DNA from 2 places in the Marinilactibacillus sp. Marseille-P9653 genome. Region 1 is predicted to be linked to the other one. Evidence: riboswitches for the same ligand, from Rfam matches in the RefSeq annotation. Region 1 holds a riboswitch; the other holds the start of a gene.
What was found. A riboswitch is a leader RNA that binds a small molecule or an ion and turns the genes downstream of it on or off. The one in region 1 is predicted to bind lysine.
Positions count from the first base shown of each region.

Region 2: it holds a riboswitch for lysine, as region 1 does, so the genes downstream of both, LG377_RS07410 (aspartate kinase) here and LG377_RS05295 (Na+/H+ antiporter NhaC family protein) in region 1, are expected to answer to the same signal.

Region 1 is NZ_CAKAKH010000001.1:1,057,794-1,065,360, reverse strand. Features, by position in the region: gene LG377_RS05320 (ClC family H(+)/Cl(-) exchange transporter) at 1-1,403, shown strand, start outside; gene LG377_RS05315 (DUF368 domain-containing protein) at 1,547-2,449, shown strand; gene LG377_RS05310 (YwbE family protein) at 2,513-2,707, opposite strand; gene LG377_RS05305 (DUF305 domain-containing protein) at 2,708-3,256, opposite strand; gene LG377_RS05300 (O-acetyl-ADP-ribose deacetylase) at 3,273-3,782, opposite strand; gene LG377_RS05295 (Na+/H+ antiporter NhaC family protein) at 3,898-5,613, opposite strand; lysine riboswitch at 5,743-5,916, opposite strand; gene LG377_RS05290 (group II intron maturase-specific domain-containing protein) at 6,051-6,491, opposite strand; partial or broken gene LG377_RS12450 (reverse transcriptase domain-containing protein) at 6,519-6,722, opposite strand; gene LG377_RS05285 (SDR family oxidoreductase) at 7,263-7,567, opposite strand, start outside.
Region 2 is NZ_CAKAKH010000001.1:1,508,305-1,515,871, reverse strand. Features, by position in the region: gene dapD (2,3,4,5-tetrahydropyridine-2,6-dicarboxylate N-acetyltransferase) at 1-521, opposite strand, end outside; gene dapB (4-hydroxy-tetrahydrodipicolinate reductase) at 526-1,257, opposite strand; gene dapA (4-hydroxy-tetrahydrodipicolinate synthase) at 1,258-2,142, opposite strand; gene LG377_RS07415 (aspartate-semialdehyde dehydrogenase) at 2,158-3,132, opposite strand; gene LG377_RS07410 (aspartate kinase) at 3,164-4,366, opposite strand; lysine riboswitch at 4,463-4,674, opposite strand; gene LG377_RS07405 (aldo/keto reductase) at 4,856-5,713, shown strand; gene LG377_RS07400 (alpha/beta hydrolase) at 5,801-6,421, shown strand; gene LG377_RS07395 (hypothetical protein) at 6,583-7,567, shown strand, end outside.

The DNA of each region.
Region 1 (7,567 bases):
CCTATACGCGAGATGCCTATGATTTTATGCGATTAAACCCCACCTGGATTGTTGCTTGGATCCTCTTTTCCTTAGTTGTAGCACTAATTATCGCTAGACTCATGCGTGATGAACCAGATATCAAGGGAGCTGGTATCCGTAACCTCGAAAGCCAACTTTACGGTATCAGTGATATAAACTGGTTTTCTATTTTTTGGAGAAAATTGATAGGTGCTAGTTTATCGATTGGATCTGGACTTGCATTAGGTCGCGGCGGTCCCTCTGTTCATCTAGGTGCTGTCATTGGTAAAGGCATTAACCGCTTTTTCAAAGGAAATCGTTCGCAGGAAAATATTTTAATTTCTTCAGGTGTAAGTGCAGGTTTATCAGCTGCCTTCAATGCACCCCTTTCAGGAGTGATGTTCATCCTTGAAGATGTACACCATAAGTTTTCCGGCACGTTACTTTTATCGGCTTTTACATCTTCTATTGTTGCAAACTTTGTTGCACTGCGTATTTTTGGAATCGAACCTGCTATAAGTCTTGGGACGGCCATTCGATTCCCGGTCGAGCAGTATTTACACTTAGTCATTTTAGGAAGTGCATTAGCTATTGTCGGTAGAATCTATCAAGAGTTTCTGATTCATTTACCCACTTTATATAGCAAGTTACCCTTTCCTTCTCATTATCATGCCCTAATCCCGTTTTCACTTGTTATCCAAGTTGGTTTATATTTGCCGACCATGCTTGGGGGCGGAACAGATATCATAGATATTATCGACATGAATCGTTTGTCAACTTTATTATTGATAGGAATCTTTTTATTCCGTTTCATCTTTTCCCTGATCTCTTATTCTTCTGAACTGCCAGGAGGAATCTTTTTTCCAGTTCTCTGTCTAGGTGCCTTAATGGGCGCTATTTATGGCAATCTTGCCTTGGATCATTCTAGTATCGACGCGATTTATTACAAAAACTTTATTATGTACGCAACGGGTGGTCTGATGACTGCCGTGATCAAAGCACCTTTGACATCAATTATCTTGATTGCTGAAATCACTGGAACTGAAAGTCAATTGATGCCTTTGAGCTTGGTTTGTCTTTGTACGTATGTCGTAGCAAACTTTTTAGGCTCAAAATCTTTATACGAACGCTTAATGGAAAATGCTACAAAACAACTAGAATCGAAACCAAATGGTGAAGAAGTGGATGTAACCTTAATTGTAGGAGCCGATCAATTTTTTGATGGATTAGTTTATAAGGATCTAGATTTACCGGAACACGCACAACTCGTTGAAATTGTTAGATACAAAGAAACCTTTACTCCAAGAGAAGATACGGTACTTCAAGCTAATGACGAACTGATTATCCAGTGCGATAGCGGCTTGGTTCCTAGTCTTAGAAACTATTTACTCAAACACAATTAGACGATAGGATTTCTTAAGCCAGAGATCCTATCGTCTTTCATTCGTTTATAAAGTTTATGATTTCTTTGAACTTTAACCTATAAAATATGCTAGAATGTATTAGGATATTCGAATATCGTATTTAAACAAAAAAGGAGATCTTTATGCAATACTTATGGATGATAATTAAAGGTATGATTATTGGGATCACAAATGTGATACCAGGCGTTTCAGGTGGTACAATGGCCGTTTCTTTTGGGATATATGACGATGTTATACATGCCGTAACGCATTTAAAAAGCGAGTTCAAAAAAAGTGCACGAATCATTGGTCCACTGATTATTGGAGCTATCCTTGGAATATCAGGTTTTTCCTATTTCATTGAATTGCTACTCGTAAAATACACTCTTGCTACAGCAGTCGCGTTTATTGGTCTGATTCTTGGTGGTTTACCGATTTTATGGAGATCTTTCCAGAAAAGTATGGTCCAGGAAAAACAATCGATGAATTTCCTCCATCTTCTTTTCTTCTTAATCTTTTTCGGAATCGTTGCATGGATGGCCTTTGCTGAAACTGGCGGTGCAACTGGACAAACAATTTCCCTGACTTTCAATCACTTGCTTGCACTCTTTTTAGTAGGCGTCGTTTCAGCGGCTGCCATGGTTATCCCTGGCGTAAGTGGATCTTTGCTGATGCTGATCCTTGGTTACTACTATGCGGTGATTTATACAATCAATCAGTTCACTGGAGCTCTCTCTTCATTTGATATGATTACTTTGATTCCATTCGGGATTCTATTAGGTACATATGCCTTAGGAATGTTGATTGGTATTATTTTGATCAGTAAAGCGATTGATTACTTTTTCAAAACGAAACCAACCTATACGTATGCGAGTATTTTAGGGTTAGTCGTTGCTTCTCCAATCGCGATTTTAACAAATACGAGCGCAATTCCAGACTTACAATCGGGTAGATCTATCTGGTATTATCTACTAACCGTTGTTTTAGGAATCGGATGTTTCTTGTTAACCTTCGCTTTAGGGAATACAGAAGATACTTCAGAATAAAAAAAGACACTTGCCGGGTACCGATATGAATCTTACTGATTCTCGGTTCCCGCAAGTGTTTTTTTATAGAATAGCTTGTACTCTTCCGACTTGATCTTGCTCTTCCAGCATCACTTTAATTCCGTGAGGATGCTGCGGACTGTTCGTCAATATTCTTTTGACGTGACCTCTCGTCAGCTTGCCTGATCTTTGATCTTTTTTTAAAACAATATCCACTAATGCGCCGATTTTAATCGTATCTCTTTTCTTTCCGTCCATTTAATCCATTCCATTCTTATTTAATATTGTTGAGTCCATTACAGCTTGATCCGTAAAATCAGTTGACTTTTGCGGATTTGATGAACGTTCTTCTTCATCTTCTTGTTCTTCTAAAGACTTGATCAATTGATTCATTTGCTGTATTTCTTCTCTTTGCGTTTCTATTATACCATCTGCAAGCTCTCGAACTCTAGGGTCAGTTATTTGTGCACGTTCACTTGTTAGGATTGCAATCGAATGATGCGGAATCATGGCTTTCATCCATGAAGTGTCATCCACAGTTTGCTGGCTTCTTACAAGCCACAACGAAATACCAAAACAACAAACTGAAGCCGCTAGAATAATTTTATTCAGTTTCTTGTTTTTATACATTTTCCACATAAACAGCATCATAATAAAGGCCATAACGGACCCCATCATAATAGCCATAAAGAGTCTGGTTTGACTGAATCTTACATGATCGAATTCAAATACGTTCAAAAACATCATGATATACATAACGACTGTAGATGTCAAAATCATCAGTCCAAATTTTAAGTACTGTCTCATAGTTACTCTCCTCACTTTACCCTTCTAAATTCTTTTTGTATAACTGTTCTGTTTTCTCGTCAAAAGCAACGAGTGTGACTTCAATCTCTATAGGAGATTGTTCTAGTTTTCGCCTGATCGTTTCAACAGCTATTTCCGCTGCTTCTTCTGCTGGATACCCGTATATCCCTGTACTAATTGCAGGAAAAGCAATGGAGTGAATCCTTTGTTTTTCTGCGATCTCAAGAGCATTCTCGTAACAATTTGCTAGTTGCTTTTTTACTTCACTAGAGCCGTTTTTATAGACTGGACCGACTGTATGAATCACATAATTTGATGGAAGGTTGAATCCTTTTGTCCATTTAGCCTCACCCGTTTTAGCTCCATTTAGTTTTTTGCAGGCTTCCAACAGCCCTGGTCCTGCAGCTCTGTGAATCGCACCGTCCACTCCTCCTCCACCTAAAAGTGAAGAGTTTGCTGCGTTGACAATGGCATCGACATTCAGTGTTGTAATATCTCCACGCCATACTTTTATTGTTCCATTCATGATATGCCCTCCTCTTATTAGGTCTATTCATTTATCCTAATCCCAATATCACCCTTGCGCAAATAAAAAAGCTTAGCCACGGAAGGCTAAGCTTTTAGGTATTCAATTTAACAAATTAACTCCGCTCTGTTGTATCCACTTTCCTACCAAGAATGAATACCATTGCGATTGTTGCGACAAAAGTAATCGGTAGTATGATCCAAATGTTCAGTCCCATTGCGGATGGAAGGTATCCAAACACGATTGAAATTATCCCAACTGCTAGTGCATAAGGTAATTGCGTCTTCACGTGATCGATCAAGTTAGATCCTGCACCCATAGAAGACAAAATCGTTGTATCAGAGATTGGTGAACTATGATCTCCAAATATCGCCCCCGTTAATACAGCACCTGCAGACATGATGACGAAGTCTGGATTTCCAGGTTGTAAGGCCGTTGCTAGTGGTATAGCAAGTGGCATCAGGATACCCATTGTTCCATAAGAAGTTCCTGTTGAAAACGATATGATTGCACCTAAAATGAAGATCACTGAAGGCAGTAAAACAGGCGGCAGCGTATCGCCTAATAAAGAAACAAGGTAATCAGCTGTTCCCAATTCGTTCATAACACTTGATAATGACCAAGCAAGTAACAAAACAACGCCCGTAATCATCAATGTCTTCATCCCATTTACCCAAATTTCAATCCCTTTACTGAAATTGAATAAATCTTGTGAAACACCCATAACTAAAGCAATAATACTTGAGATCAAGGCTGCCTGAAACAGTACAATGGACGCATCAGAAGCTCCGAATGTTTCTCTGATCGTTTCAAAAGAAAGTGGAGAGTTTGTAATGGTTTGCGCAAGTATATTATTGTCTCCACTAAGAATTTCTGAACGACCATTCAAGTAGAATCCTAGGAAACTAAAAACAATCAGACTTCCAATTGGGATCAGTGCATTCCAGATTGACGCTTTTTCTTTATCTAAAACTTCTTGTTCTTCATCTCCTGTTTCGATTTCAGAAGCTTCATCTACAAGTAACCCCGTGTCTCTGGCTCTTTCTTGTGCTTTTTTCATTGGACCGAATTCTCTAAGTGTTAGAGAGGTCACGAACACGAAAAGTAGCATTAAAATATTGTAGAAACGGTAAGGAATCGTTTGAAGAAATATGCCGTATGCATTCACTTCTTGACCAATAGACTGATAGGCATCATTGATCAGACCAACTTCATACCCTATCCAAGTCGAAACAAGTACAATTCCAGCTATTGGAGCAGCAGTAGCATCAATAACAAAAGCGAGCCTTTCTCTTGAAATGTTCATTTTATCAGATACTGGTCTCATGATTGGTCCAACAATCAGCGCATTTGCGTAATCATCAAAGAAAATCAAAATCCCTAGTGCCCATGTGATCATCTGCGCGCTGATTGGGCCTTTGGCTTTCTTTGCCAGACTCTCCGCTACCGCCTGTGCACCACCCATACTGGTGATCAAGGCGATTAGTCCACCAATCGTCATAACTTGTAAAATAATCCCAGCATTCCAAGGATCTGCTAGTGAATTCAGAATATAATCCACAATATCCATAAAGCCGTTAAAAATCGCCATTAAAATATTGGTATCATTGTAGAATTGCATAATAATTGTTCCAGAAAAAATTCCTACAAATAATGACAAAACAACATTCTTAGTTACAAACGCAAGTATGATTGCAATCACTGGTGGAATCAACGTCATCCAGCCTATCGAATTGGCTAAACTTGATTGCACTTCTTCTGCATGTACCGTTTGAGGTAAAAACAAAAAGAGGGTTGTGAGTATCAAACTCCATGTTACTTTCTTTTTCATTAGTCTTCAGTCTCCATTTTCGCTTTATTTTGTTGAAAAAGACTGCATAGAGGTGCAGATTATCCTTATTTTTCCATAAAAAAATAGCACTCAAGGCACGATCACCCTAAATGCTTTACAATTCGCAATTAGCCTGATAGTGCTCCACGAAAACATCGTGACAGTGATCCGCTTTTTAAGCGGAACTCCAGCAAAAAGAGATTGACTATCTCTATCCACTTCGGCAAAGAACCCTTTCTGATTCGATCAATGGGAGTCACCCTACTGAATCATACTGATTTTCTTCGCGCCTCTATCTCTATTTAATTTCAACGATTATTAGTGTACAAGGAATCTGGTTGGATTGCAAGGTCCTTTTCTAATCGAGTAGGAGGTAAATCATTAATTGATTTACCGTCCTCTCACACCACCGTGCGTACGGTTCCGTACACGGCGGTTCAATACCTTGCGTAAGCTGACTCTACCAAGGAGCTTAAAGAGACTAAGCCCCAATGGTGGAGTCTTTTCGTTGTAAGTGCCTGATGAACTTCAGGCGTCATGGATAGCCTCCAGTACTTCTTGCGGGAAAATCCGATTCTTCTAGCACTATCCATATCCAATCCATAGCTGAATAACTTCGTTATTTTCGTTTTGCTTTTCTTCCATCTTTTGAGTATCAGCTGTCTGATTCTATGTTGTAACCATTGTTCTATCCGTTTTATGAACATTTTGATAAATCCAAGACCAAAATAGCCAATCCACCCTCGAGTCACTTGATTGATTTCCTTTATAATAACTTCAAAGGTTCCGGAACGTTTACGACTCGTTAGTCGTTTGAGTGTTCGTTTAAATTTCTGTTTGGCTGATTTTGTAGGGATAAAACGACAGGTTCCATTCACTTTCCTTATCAGACAGCTCAAGAACTTTAAACGAGTAGGAGACCCGACTTTACTCTTATCTTTGTTAACGATTAGTTTCAAATCTTTCTCGATGAATTGTGTCACACTTTGTATCACACGTTCACCTGCTCGTTTAGATTTCACATAGATGACGAAGTCATCCGCGTAACGAACAAATCGATGACCACGACGGTCTAGTTCTTTGTCCAGTTCATGTAAGTAAACATTGCTGAGAAGGGTACTCTACACATCTACATACTCTTTCGGTTCCACCTTATCCCTCTGTAGATTGCCAACCATTCGGTTGTTTTCTGCAGTAAACGTCCCTTCTAACCTCCAATCTATACTTTGTATTTGATATTGTTTGGTCCTTCAGTACATTTTCCCTACTATGACCTCGGCTGACTTCTGCCTATTCGTTGTTACTACGACCGAACGGTCGCTAGACAGACCTCCCCGGGTAAGAACGACAACCTTCCGCTCATGTCACTGCTTCATTTACTGTACAGGATTCGTGCAGTATTAGACTTTACTTTGTTTAGCAAGCTCGTCCGTCCTGATTCAGCCTTGATATGAAGTTTCTGTTCGTCAGTGCGAGCATTTGCGTCCGACTTCCTTCAGATTCCGCCTCACGGCGGACACCCTTGTCTTTCGCTAACAGTTCCTACTGCCAAGCCTGTAGTGGACTTTCACCACCAAGTTGTCGCCCATGCCGGGCGCACTAAAAAAGCTATGGAGCGTCTCTGATTAGACGTTCCATAGCTCTACTTGTTAATAAGATTTGACCATACCGCCATCAATCAGAATGTTTTGACCAGTTAGATAGGTATTTGCACCAGAGACTAAAAATACAGCTGTCTTAGCAAACTCCTCTGGTTGTCCATAACGTCCTAAAGGAATCGACTGCTCGATTTGATCCGTAACTTCTTGTTGTGTTTTCCCTTGTTTTTCTGCTTTTGCAGCGTCTAGCTGAACAAGTCTTTCTGTTTCTATACGACCCGCACCGATCGTGTTGACCAGGATATGATGAGGTGCTAATTCTTGAGACAAACTTTTAGATAATCCTGATATGCCCA
Region 2 (7,567 bases), 450 kb from region 1:
ATCAAAACGTTGTCTTCAATCACAACAGGTTGTGCACTAGCCGGTTCAATAACACCAGACAACACAGCGCCAGCACCAACGTGTACGTTTTTCCCAGTTGTTGCGCGTCCCCCAAGAACAGCACCCATATCAATCATGGTTCCTTCGCCGACGATTGCGCCAATATTGATCACAGCGCCCATCATAATGACGGCATTATCACCAATCACAGCGTGTTCTCTGATAAACGAACCTGGTTCAATACGTGCATTCACTTCAGAAGCATCTAAAAGCGGAATGGCTGAATTTCTTCTGTCTTGTTCCAGTACATGATCAATTAAAGCTTCTTTATTATCCATGAAGAAGGCTTTCCAGTCTTTAAGATCAGTGAAAATGGTATAACTATCTTTATTCCCAAACACTTTAAACGTATCTGGAAAATCAGATTTAGATAAAGAAGTGTTCACATAAATTTTGACCGGAGTCGTTTTTGTCGACTCACTAATGTACTGGATAATTTCTTGAGCTGAAAATTCGTTCATAAGTTTATTCTCCTAAGTTATGGTACGTGTAGTAACCATTTTGTTTGTGTTGTAATGTTTGAGCAACAGTCAAAGCGCCACTAGCGAAAATGTCTTTGGACTGAGCAGAGTGTTTAATAGAAATGACTTCATCATGACCTGCATAGATCACTTCATGCTCGCCAACAATGGTTCCGCCGCGGATAGAAGAGATGCCGATTTCTTTTGGATCACGTTTTTCTGATTTTTCATGACGATCGTAGACTGGCTGTGCAGCGGGTTTGGCGCTCTCAACGATTGCATCATAGAGCTTAACCAAGGTACCGCTTGGAGCATCCACTTTTTGATTATGATGCTTCTCGATCATTTCAATATCGAACTGTTCAAGTAGTGGGGTAGCATATTTAATGATCTCAGTCAGAATATGCACACCATAACTCATATTGGCACTAAAGAAAACCGGTTGTGTTTGGGCTTTTTCTTGCATCAACTCAGCCAGACGATCTTTTTCTCCGGTTGTTGCAATGACAAGTGGCGCAGTAATAGAGGATTCTAGTAAAGCGGTTGTGAGTACTGGATGAGAAAAATCAATGACGACATCGACTTTAGGCAAAGCATCATCAAAGGTTGAGAACACTGGATACTGATCCGCTTTTTCATCCGGTGTAACCACTCCAGCAATCTTGTGTCCTTGTTCTTCTGCGAGTACTGCGACACGCTTGTTCATTGCGCCGTATCCAACTAATAATATATCCATCTATACACTTTCTCCTTTTAAATGACGGAAGACTTCGATGATAGAAGCCTGATCCATTTCTTCAAGTGGGACAAGAGGGAGTCTGACTTCGTACTGACCAAACCCTAGAAAACTTGTTAACACTTTGATTGGAATTGGATTGACATCAATACTGAGCACTTCGACAACTGGATGCAGTTCTCTATAAATCAGATTTGCTTTAGCGATATCGATCTTAACCGTTTCAAACATCAGTTGATATTCGCTGGGTAGTACGTTGGCAGCGACAGAGATCAGGCCATGTCCACCTTGAGCAAAGAAAGGTAAAGCTAGATCGTCATTTCCACCATAAAAGGCAAAAGAGTCATTCACCACAGCTTGGAGACGACTTAAGTGAGTCAGATCTCCTGTTGCATCTTTAAGACCGACGATATTTGGATGCTCAGCGAGTATTTGCAAAGTTTCAGGTTCAATGGTCATCCCTGTTCTTGCGGGAACATCATACAAGATGATCGGAATGTTTACAGCATCAGCGATCGTTGTAAAATGTGCCACTAATCCTCGTTGGCTTGTTTTATTGTAGTAAGGGGTAATAACCAGTAATCCATCGACACCGAGTTCTTCCGCTTTTTTGGAAGCCTCGATACTTGCTTTCGTATTGTTTGAGCCAGTTCCCGCAATAACGGGGATCTGTCCATCAGAAACCTCAAGCGCAACGTTCAGCAAGTTCATTTTTTCTTCGGTTGAAAGCGTCGATCCTTCACCGGTAGTCCCATTTACAATTAGACTTTGAATCTGATTGTCTTTCAAAAACGTTAAGTGATTTCGGAACTGTTCATAATCAACGGCGTCTTCCGTAAAGGGTGTAGTAACGGCAGCGCCAATTCCTGTAAATAGGTGAGACATAATGTGTTTCTCCTCTCAGTTCGTTAATTGTTGAAGAATCTGTACGGCATTGAGTGCAGCACCTTTTAAAATATTATCGCTGACTGTCCAGACATGATAGGTGTTTTTAAGGCTGTCGTCTTTTCGAATCCGTCCAACAAAAATGCCTTCTTTACCACCTGCTTGAATGGGCATCGGATATTGGTCATTTTTAGGATCATCCACTAACGTAACGTAGGGACTTTCTTCAAATAACTGTTGGATGTTTTGAACCGTTGTTTCTTTTGTCAGTGTAACATTCATGGCAACGGAATGCGCGCTCGTAACGGGTACGCGTACACAAGTAGCCGTAACAGGTAATGTTGGCAGACTGAGTATTTTCCTTGTTTCTTCAATCATTTTCACTTCTTCTTTTGTGTAGCCGTCTTCTTGGAAAACATCAATATGCGGAATCACATTATTATAAATAGGGTACGGATAGTTCAATGGTTCTTTCCCTTGTTCACCACGTTTCAAGTCTTCGATGCCTTTCCATCCGGATCCGGACACAGATTGATAGGTCGTATAAGCGACTCGTTCAATACCGAAGGCATCTAGTAGGAGTTTTAGTGGTCCTACAGACTGTATGGTTGAACAGTTTGGATTGGCGATGATCTTTCTATCCAGTACGGGAGGGTTTACTTCCGGAACCACTAAAGAAATTTCTGGATCCATTCTCCAAGCACTTGAATTATCTATGACGACTGCACCGTGTTGTTCAAAAAGAGGAGAGAAGGTTAAACTTGTTTCTCCACCAGCAGACATCAAGACATAATCAAAAGGACCAGTTGTTTTTTCTGGTGTTAATTCTTCTACAACCAGTTCTTCGTCTTTGAAGATTACTTTAGTTCCTGCTGAACGGGCAGAAGAGAATAGAGTCAATTCTTCAATAGGAATATTTTTTTCTTCTAGTAAGCGAAGCATCGTACTACCAACTAATCCAGTAGCGCCGACTACGGCAATTTTACACATAAGAACGTCCTTTCTTGTTTTAAGAGATGGATTATAGATCGAATTTTTCGCAAAGCAATTTCGTTGCTTTTTCACCATTGCTTTCATCAATCACACAGGAAACACTGATTTCAGAAGTCGTTACTTGGTAATAAGTGATGTCTGATTCAATCAAAGTTCTAAAAATCTGAGAAGCGACACCAGACATATCTCTCATTCCTGCACCAATAACAGAGATCTTGGCATAATGATCAACGATGCTGACGGTCAAATCATGATAATGACCTTTCAACTGATCAAAAACTTGCACGAGCTGACGTTCATCGGAATCTTTAGCTGTGAAGGATAACTGCATGACGTCTTGATTTCTGATTTGAGAAATCATATCAATATTGATTTCTTCTTTTTCTAGTTCAACAAAAATATCATTTAATAGTTGAGCACCGTTTGAGGGATCCGTTAAGGTTACATGAGCCATATTCTTATCTAACGCAACGCCAGTGACGGCTTTGTGTTCAAGTATTTGTTCATTCGGCACGATCCAAGTTCCTTTCTCTTTAGAGAGTGTTTTAGCAAGATAAAGCTTTATTCCGTTATTGTTCGCCAGTTCCACGCTTCTCGTTTCTAGTACACCTGCACCAAGAGCAGACATTTCCATCATCTCTTCATAGGAGATTTTATCCCAACGTTTTGCATTTGGGAAAATTCTGGGATCCGTACTATAGACACCTGTAACATCTGTATAGATTTCACAAGTTGTTTTCAAAGCCGCAGCCAATGCAACGGCTGTCGTGTCTGAACCACCACGTCCCAGTGTTGTGAGTTCGCCTTCTTTATTGAAGCCTTGAAAGCCAGCAACAATAACGACCTGATTCGTTTCAAACAATTGATCGAACAAATCCGTTTTGATTGAAGAGATTTTACTTTTTAAATGATGCCCAATAGTTTCGATGCCCGCTTGGTAACCCGTTAATGGTTTAGCTTTAACATCCAAATCATTCAGAGTGATCGAAAGATAAGAAATAGTTTGCTGTTCACCGGTCGTCAGCAGCATAGCCAAATCCTGATCATTTGGTTTAGAAGTAATTTGTCCGACATTTTTCAGTAATTCATCGGTTGTTTTGCCCATAGCGGACACAACGACAACCAATTGCTCTCCTTGGTCAGTCCGTTCTTTGAGATATAAGGCGATTTCTTTTATTTTTGACAGATCGGAAACACTTGATCCACCAAATTTTAATACGCTTCTTTTCATGGCTATCCTTTCCAAACTTAGTGAGACTGCCTTTGGTACTCTAGAGTATACAAAAAGGACAAGTCGAAGTACCGACTTGTCCTAAAGAATCTATATACAAGCGGAAGCACTCCGTAAAGTAGATTACCTATTCAATTATTAGGTGTCTACTTATATTCATACGGCAGTCTGCATATTCTTCATATGCAGCCCAACAGTTAACCTTACTGTAAAGATCAACCATTTCGGCAGATTTCCCTTTCGTTATCAAGAACTTACAGGTTCTATTGTTGATAACTACTTTTGATTTCTGCGCCTCATCCAGTCATTCAGTTTTAATTTGTTATTTGCATATAACCTTATCAAAAATGCAAAAGAATGTAAATAGAAATCTTTTTGAGAGGTAAAAGAATGTGAAACAAAGGTCTTGATGAATCTATAGTGTTTTTTGATTAATAAAAAGAGGGAGTATTGATATACTGGTAGAGAATTCATAAGGAGGGTCCAAAGATGAAACAACAGATTCAATTTCCAGATGAACAGACAGTACTGAATTTAGGCCAAGGAACTTGGCGCTTAGGCGAGGATAGCAGTAAGCATGATCAAGAAATAACGGCGCTTCGCTCGGGAATAGACAGCGGCTTAACATTGATTGATACTGCAGAAATGTACGGAGAAGGACAATCAGAAAAACTTGTAGGAGAAGCCATCGCTAACTACAATCGAGAAGATTTATTTCTGGTCTCAAAGGTATGTCCTCATCATGCAGGAAAATCAGACATATTTGATGCTTGTGACCAAACCCTTGAACGTTTAGGTGTAGAGACACTCGACTTGTATTTACTCCATTGGAGAGGCCGTGTGCCACTACAAGAAACGGTCGACTGTTTTGAAGATCTGAAACGTCAAGGTAAGATCAAAAATTGGGGCGTCTCTAACTTTGATTTGGAAGATATGCAAGAGTTACTCGCAATAGAAGGCGGCGAAAATTGCCAAACAAACCAGGTCCTTTACCATTTAGCTTCTAGAGGAACGGAAGTTGTCTTACAGGATTATCTAAAAGAAAAAGGCATTCCCATGATGGCCTATTGCCCAGTCATTGGTCAAGAACCGAATTTGAAAGAGCGTGTCTATAATGATGCAACGGTTAAAAATATCGCTGATGCTCATGATATTTCCATCATTCAATTACTACTCGCATTCGTGATGCAACAAGATAATGTTATTGCGATTCCAAAAGCCAGCAGTAAGGAACATGTCCAGTTGAACGCTGACGTTTTGGACGTTACTTTATCTGAAGAAGAGATAAACCAGTTAGATGCCGCTTTCCCTGTGCCGGATCATAGAGTCCCATTAAGTATTCAATAATTGGGGAAGAAGGATAGCATATTAAGGAAATGATTTCTTGGAGTTTGAAATGAAATATGATTCGTATACAATGCCCAAACGGCAAGAATGAAAACAATCCAAGCGCAGATGGACAATATCGGTGCAAAAATCAGTAAAGAAGATCATGTTGATGCTAAGATGGCTGTTCGTTATCTAGCGGATCATGCAAAAGAACTGGAAATTGATTTGGACCGTATCTTGCTGTGCGGCGATTCTAGTGGTGGCCATACGGCTCTAATGGCTTGGTCAACTTGGAACAAGCCATTACTGGATGCATCAGAAGACCCACTTCCGGAAATTAAAGGATGTATTGATCTCTACGGAGTATATGATTTGCTTACGATTCCGGACAAAGAATCAGCGGTTGATCATAGAAACCCAACGAGCCCAGACAGTCTCCTCACAGGCGGTTTCTTACCAGAAAATTACCCGGAAAAAGCAGAGAAAGCATCCGTTCCTTACTACCTTAAACAAGCCGATGCATTGGGTCCATTACTCATTATCCATGGTAACAAAGACAGATTAGTTCCATTTGAACAAAGCGTAGAGCTCTTTGAACTCTGCAAGGAAAAGCAGACTCAAGCAGATTTTTACTGCGTAGATGGAGCTGATCACGGAGGCCCAACTTTTTTCACGGATGAAGTCATTCAAATCATGTTAGACTTTATGGATAAGTATTTGAAATAAAATGAGACAATGTTTTATGCAAAGTAGTAATCCCGCCTTGGAACTACTACTTTTTTCATTTATGAAAAATTAAAATAATGTTAATATATCTATTTTATTTGTAATGTTTTTTTAATATAATAGAACTTATAAATTAGTTAGTGAATAATAGGAGGGGTTCAATGAAAGAATACTTAAGATTTGAAACCGAACTGTTTATGAGAGACCGAAAAAATGGCTTCTTGTTCTTAGGGGTGGCACTATTTTTAATCGGTCTACTGTTTTACATACCGTACCAACAGGTGAATGACATTTATAATAAGACACAAAACGAACTACATACCGTCAGAAACACTATTACTAGTTTTCCCGTACATATTGTAGAAGAAGCTCCTGATCGTTTTCCGGTTTACAGTGATGTTTTAAAAGAATCTCAGCTGATTGGAAATCAGGAAGTCGCTTTAACATTTTATGATGACCTGGAGCAATATACGTCTGTCGGTATAGAACTTGCAGAAACGAGAATCCAGGCACATGAAAAAGGCTATGAATCCTTTAATCAGAATTTCTATGTGCCGTTAGAACACTCGCTAAGAGAAGCTGTTTACTATCAAGCTTTAGAGGATCAGAACCAAACGATCGAAAGAGATGCACAAAGTAGTTCCACGTATTTAGTGCTCGCAATCACGGCATTCAGCAGCGTGTTTTTTATCTTTTTACTTTTATTGACAAGTGATATTTTAACAAAAGACAATGCACATCATACCATCATTCAAGCCTATCCTATTAATGAAAGTCAAAGACTGCTTGGAAAACTATTGGTTTATCTATTCACCACGATGCTTGTATTAACCGGTTTATTCGGTTTAGCTTATATTGGTTCACTGCTACTGTTCGATGCAGGATCAATGCAATATCCGAGAGTCATCTATACACTATCAGGATATGAAGCAGTATCTACCGGTCAATTCATTCTGAAAAGCTTATTGATTTCTGCAGGCTTTGTTATCCATACCATTTTATTAGCGGCTGTTTTGAATAGTTTTTTGAAGAATCGTTACTTGACGTTGTTCTTTGGTAGTAGTTTTCTGCTGATTAGTTTCTTGTTTTCTGGAGAATGGGGCAACCTGGCTTATACGCCAATTAGTTATTTGAATCCAATAGCCG